DNA from 2 places in the Scandinavium tedordense genome. Region 2 is predicted to be linked to the other one. Evidence: predicted binding sites of a transcription regulator. Region 2 holds the regulator's gene; the other holds the start of a gene.
What was found. The regulator PurR, encoded in region 2, represses purine synthesis genes. The targets are predictions, from matches to a motif close to CANGCAAACGTTTGCNTG.
Positions count from the first base shown of each region.

Region 1 (3,238 bases), on a different contig from region 2:
CCGTGTTCAGCGCTGGACCCGATTTCTACCGGGCGCATTGAAGAACTCATCACCGAACTGAAGCAGGATTACACCGTGGTTATCGTGACCCATAACATGCAGCAGGCGGCGCGTTGTTCCGACCACACAGCGTTTATGTATCTTGGCGAACTGATTGAATTCAGCAATACCGACGATCTGTTTACCAAGCCTGCGAAGAAACAAACTGAAGATTACATTACTGGCCGCTACGGTTGATTTGCCCTTTATCTTTCAGGCTGTACCCGCGTTGGCTGCCTTTACTGATCCCGATCACGTAATTATTTACGCTCCCGGGGATGCGTGCAGTTGGCGCCTTGCTACAGCCAGAATTCTTTTGGGCAATTGGAGGAACAATGGACAACCTAAACCTTAACAAACACATTTCCGGCCAGTTCAACGCAGAGCTGGAGCATATCCGCACTCAGGTGATGACCATGGGCGGGCTGGTGGAAAAGCAACTTTCTGACGCCATCACCGCGATGCACAATCAGGATCAGGAGCTGGCCAAGCGCGTCATTGACGGCGACAAACAGGTTAATATGATGGAAGTGGCCATTGATGAAGCCTGTGTGCGCATCATCGCTAAGCGCCAGCCAACCGCCAGCGATCTGCGTCTGGTGATGGCTATCATCAAGACCATCGCCGAACTGGAACGTATTGGTGATGTGGCAGACAAAATTTGCCGCACCGCGCTGGAGAAGTTTTCGCAGCAGCATCAGCCACTGTTGGTGAGCCTGGAGTCTTTGGGTCGCCATACCGTGCAAATGCTGCATGACGTGCTTGATGCGTTTGCGCGTATGGACCTGGATGAAGCGGTGCGTATCTATCGCGAAGATAAAAAAGTCGATCAGGAGTACGAAGGCATTGTACGTCAGTTGATGACCTACATGATGGAAGACTCCCGCACCATTCCAAGCGTGCTGACCGCGCTGTTCTGCGCCCGTTCAATCGAGCGTATCGGCGATCGTTGTCAGAACATTTGCGAATACATATTCTATTTCGTGAAAGGGCAGGATTTCCGTCACGTTGGTGGCGACGAGTTGGATAAATTGCTGGCGGGTCACGATCCGAAAGAGTGAGTTTTAAACCCCTCAGCCTAACCCTCTCCCCATAGTGGAGAGGGTTTTTATCTCTCGCCCCTTTGGGGAGAGGGCCGGGGTGAGGGAGGGGAACTTAACGCGTAATCTCCCAACCCCGCGCTTTCCACAATCCCGGTAATTCATCCAGCGACGTAAAGGTCGTCACTTTAGGATGGTCGATCGGCTGATTATGTGGATCGGCGCAGAAGTAAAAGACCTCCATCCCCGCCGCCACACCGGACATTGCGCCCGCGCTCGAATCATCCACCAGCACACAGTTCACCTGATCCACATTCATCGCTTTCGCCGCGTGGTACATCAACGCCGGATCGGGCTTCCAGGCCTGGATGTCATACCCGCTGAACAGTTTGTCCGGGAAATGATGCAGCAAACCCGTGTTCCCCAGAGAATGTTGCATTTTGCTCACCGGACCGTTGGAGACGATGCACATCGGCACTGTCATCGCGTCCAGCAAATCATTCGCTCCAGCTATGACTTCCAGCTCGCTGTCGAACAGCCGTGCAACTTCGGCGCGATAAACCGGTTCCAGCGTCTCTTTCACCAGATTCACACCGTGTTCGGTGTTGATGGTATCGATAATCTCGTACAGCTTCACGCCTTTAAAGCGCTTAAAAATCGTTTCAAGCTCAAGAGTTATACCGAATTCCCGGAACATATGGACATATGCCCGGGAGCAAATCACTTCACTGTCGACGAGCGTGCCATCGCAGTCGAAAAATACCGCCTCAATACTGGACATGCCGTTTCCTGTTGTCACAAGTTTAACGTTTACGTAATACAATTTGCCCGACGCAATCGTTGCCGTATAAGCAAAATCAATGAAAAAAATTGTGTCGCGTACCTCCCTATTGTCGCATTTTGGTATAGGATAGCGACGAATTTTCCCCTCCTTAGTTTGGAACCAGAAGATGAGCCAACAACAAAACACCCAGACGTCGGGTCTGGGTCTGCTTCAGCGCGTGTTTAAACTGCGCGAGCATGGGACGACGGCACGCACAGAAGTGATTGCCGGTTGTACAACGTTCCTGACGATGGTGTACATCGTTTTTGTGAACCCGCAAATTCTGGGTGCCGCGGGCATGGATACCAGTGCGGTCTTCGTTACCACCTGTCTTATCGCCGCACTTGGCAGCATCCTGATGGGGCTGTTTGCTAACTTGCCAGTTGCGCTGGCACCCGCGATGGGTCTGAATGCCTTCTTCGCGTTTGTCGTGGTCGGAGCGATGGGCCTGACGTGGCAAGTGGGCATGGGCGCGATTTTCTGGGGTGCGATTGGTTTGCTGTTGCTGACCATTTTCCGCGTACGCTACTGGATGATTGCCAATATCCCAATGAGCCTGCGAGTGGGGATCACCAGCGGTATCGGCCTGTTCATCGGCATGATGGGCCTGAAAAATGCGGGCGTGATTATCGCCAACAAAGACACTCTGGTGTCTATCGGCCACTTGACCTCTCACAGCGTGCTGCTGGGCATTCTCGGCTTCTTCATCATTGCGATCCTGGCTTCTCGTAACATCCATGCTGCGGTTCTGGTTTCCATCGTGGTGACCACCTTGTTGGGTTGGGCGCTGGGCGATGTTCACTATTCAGGTATCGTTTCGGCGCCACCGGATGTGACGTCTGTTATCGGTCATGTCGATCTGGCGGGGTCCTTTAACATCGGCCTTGCAGGTGTCATTTTCTCCTTCATGCTGGTTAACCTGTTTGACTCCTCCGGCACCCTGATTGGCGTGACCGATAAAGCGGGCCTGACTGATGAAAACGGTACATTCCCGCGCATGAAGCAGGCGCTGTTCGTCGACAGTATTTCTTCTGTTGCCGGCGCGTTTATCGGTACGTCTTCCGTTACGGCATACATTGAATCTTCATCAGGAGTGTCCGTTGGTGGCCGTACCGGTCTGACGGCAGTCGTTGTAGGTCTGCTGTTCCTATTGGTTATTTTCCTGTCGCCGCTGGCTGGCATGGTACCGCCGTACGCTGCTGCAGGCGCGCTGATTTATGTCGGCGTGCTGATGACGTCCAGCCTCGCCCGCGTTAAATGGGATGATCTGACCGAAGCCGTTCCCGCATTTATTACTGCGGTGATGATGCCGTTCAGCTTCTCGATTACCGAAGGG
Region 1 is NZ_JALIGG010000055.1:34,784-38,021, forward strand. It holds gene pstB (phosphate ABC transporter ATP-binding protein PstB) at 1-237, shown strand, start outside; gene phoU (phosphate signaling complex protein PhoU) at 375-1,100, shown strand; gene yieH (6-phosphogluconate phosphatase) at 1,195-1,860, opposite strand; gene MUU46_RS11140 (NCS2 family permease) at 2,030-3,238, shown strand, end outside.
Region 1: MUU46_RS11140 (NCS2 family permease) is a predicted target of PurR. The motif match lies at 1,910-1,927, and genes of this name have one in related genera.

Region 2 (3,238 bases):
CACAAAAATCCTTTCCCAGGTTGCTTATTCATTTTCTTTCTCGTTGCAGGTGTCGATGGCAGCAGAGTGTAGGGAGTGCAACTTCTCTTGTGAAACGCTAATATTTGTCTGGTGAGTTCAAATTTTTTGCAGGCAGCCTATGTGGTCAGAATATTCTCTAGAAGTCGTGGACGCCGTAGCGCGTAACGGGAGCTTCAGCGCAGCCGCGCAGGAGTTGCACCGTGTGCCTTCTGCGATCAGCTATACCGTACGTCAGCTGGAAGAATGGCTGGCGGTACCGCTGTTTGAACGACGCCATCGCGACGTAGAATTAACCCCCGCAGGTGCCTGGTTTTTGAAAGAGGGTCGCTCTGTTATCAAAAAAATGCAGATCACCCGCCAGCAGTGTCAGCAAATTGCCAACGGCTGGCGTGGCAATTTGGCCATCGCGGTGGATAATATTGTGCGCCCGGAACGTACCCGGCAGATGATTGTCGATTTCTATCGCCACTTTAAGGATGTCGAACTGTGCGTTTTCCAGGAAGTATTCAACGGCGTGTGGGATGCGTTATCCGACGGGCGTGTAGAGCTGGCGATTGGCGCCACACAGGCGATCCCGGTCGGTGGGCGTTACGCATTTCGTGATATGGGGATGCTGAGCTGGAACTGCGTGGTGTCGAGTCAACATCCGCTGGCGCAGATGCCCGGCCCGCTCAGCGATGATGTGTTGCGCAACTGGCCGGCGCTGGTACGGGAAGATACCTCGCGATCGCTGCCGAAACGTATCACCTGGTTGCTGGATAATCAAAAACGGATTGTGGTGCCGGACTGGGAATCTTCCGCGACCTGTCTTTCCGCTGGTCTGTGTGCCGGAATGGTGCCCACGCATTTTGCCCGTCCGTATATCGACAGTGGTGAATGGGTGGCGCTGGAGCTGGAAAATCCGTTCCCTGATGCAGCGTGCTGCCTGACCTGGCAACAAAATGACATGTCACCGGCGCTGAGCTGGCTGCTGGAGTATTTGGGGGACAGTGAAACGTTGAATAAAGAGTGGTTACAGGAGCCGGAATAACCGGCTCCTGAGAGGTCATTAACGGCGGTAGTCGCGGAATGGGCCGTCGGCCACCGAGCGGCGCTCGATCAGGCGAGGATGCACTTCAATAGACTGCGACTCTTCACGCTTATTGACGATGCGATCCAGCAGCATATCGAAGGCCGCTTCACCCAGCGAATCCTTAGGCTGGTGGATAGTGGTCAGGGCAGGGGTAAAGAAGCGCGCGTTGCGCACGTTATCGTAACCAATGACTGAAATATCCTGTGGAACACGCAGACCCATTTCGTCTGCGGCACACAACGCACCCATCGCCATAATGTCACCGCCGCAGAACACGGCGGTTGGGCGTGGCTGTTGTGCAAGAATTTGCTGCATGGCGCGATAGCCGGATTCCGGCTCAAAATCACCCTGAACAATCCAGTTTTCAGGCACGTTGATTTGCGCTTCTTCCATGGCTTTCATGAAGCCCGCCAGACGTCCGGCGCCGGTGTTACGCTCCATCGGGCCAGGAATGACGCCGATTTCACGATGACCGCGTTCGACCAGATAGCGTCCGGCAATATAGCCCCCCTGGAAAGCGTTATCATTCACCGAGTCGGTAAAATCAGCTTTAGATTCGCCCCAGTCCATCACCACCATCGGGATGTGACGGTACTCTTCCAGCATCTCGAGCACCGACTGCGGGTATTCGGAACACATCACCAGTAGGCCATCGACGCGCTTTTGCGCCATCATTGAAAGATAGGCGCGCTGTTTTTCAAGGTTGTTCCAGGCATTACCCAAGATCAGGGTATAGCCTTTCTCGAAGCAGTTTTTCTCAACGGCTTCAATGATTTCAGCAAAATAGGCAGCTTCACTGCTGGTTGCCAGCAGGCCGATTGTTTTGGTGTGATTCACCTTCAGGCTGCGTGCCACGGCGCTTGGGGAGTAGTGCAGCTCTTTAATGGCCGCCCATACCGCGTTACGGGTATCTTCTGCCACGAAACGCGTCTTGTTAATTACATGTGATACAGTTGTAGTGGAAACGTTTGCGCGTTTCGCTACATCTTTAATAGTTGCCATTCGTTCTCACTCCAGACCCTTTCCTTACGCCTGATTACCGACACGAAAACGTTTGCCTTTACACACCCTTAACACAATTCAACTGAATTGCAGTACGCCGGGAGACAGACAGGACGACGGGAGGGGGTCAATGGCTGGTACGCTTTTAAATTAGCGTGGAATTTTGTCTGATTCTGAGGCAAAGGGAAAGAGAAAAATCGCTATGAGCCTAAAACCTGGAAGATTTTTGCGTATATTTGTGCAAAAATGAGCAAGCTCACTTTTGTTGTGGGGATTAAAAGGAGAAAAATTGATGAGTACCGACCTGAAGCTCTCTCTGATGACCACCGTTATCGCTTTGGCGCTGATCGTTGCTGCCGCGCTGACTGCTGTACTGCACTGATTTATCCGGAGGGAGAGCTCTCTTCCTCCTTCTCATTTTCCTTCCTGATTGTTATCAAATTCGCAAAAAACTTTTGCCATTTTGTTTACTTTTGTTTTTTTGTGATTGATGTCATGCTTTTGGCTTCTGCTTTCGCACTGTCTCAATGAGATGGCTTACCGGAGTCGTTACATGAAAATCAATTTCCCCCTGCTGGCACTGGCTGTTGGGGCATTTGGCATAGGTACCACTGAGTTTTCGCCAATGGGCCTGCTGCCTGTCATCGCCAAAGGTGTGGACGTGTCGATTCCCGCGGCCGGAATGCTGATCAGCGCCTATGCCATTGGCGTGATGGTCGGTGCCCCGCTGATGACGCTGCTGCTTTCACATCGCGCGCGCCGTAATGCGCTTATTTTCCTGATGGCAATTTTCACGCTCGGCAATGTGCTGTCGGCTATCGCGCCGGATTACACTACGCTGCTGTTGTCGCGCATTATCACCAGTCTTAATCATGGCGCTTTCTTCGGCCTCGGCTCGGTTGTGGCTGCAAGCGTAGTGCCTAAGCACAAGCAAGCCAGCGCGGTGGCGACCATGTTTATGGGGCTGACGATTGCCAATATCGGCGGCGTTCCGGCGGCCACTTGGCTTGGTGAAACCATCGGCTGGCGAATGTCGTTCCTTGCGACGGCCGGACTTGGCCTGGTGGCGATGGTCAGCCTGTGGTTCTCGTTACCGAAGGGCAGCAGCGGTGAACGCCCGGACGTAAAAAAAGAGCTGTCGGT
Region 2 is NZ_JALIGG010000056.1:74,855-78,092, reverse strand. It holds gene punC (purine nucleoside transporter PunC) at 1-32, opposite strand, end outside; gene punR (DNA-binding transcriptional activator PunR) at 140-1,051, shown strand; gene purR (HTH-type transcriptional repressor PurR) at 1,070-2,095, opposite strand; gene cydH (cytochrome bd-I oxidase subunit CydH) at 2,388-2,477, shown strand; gene MUU46_RS13510 (MFS transporter) at 2,649-3,238, shown strand, end outside.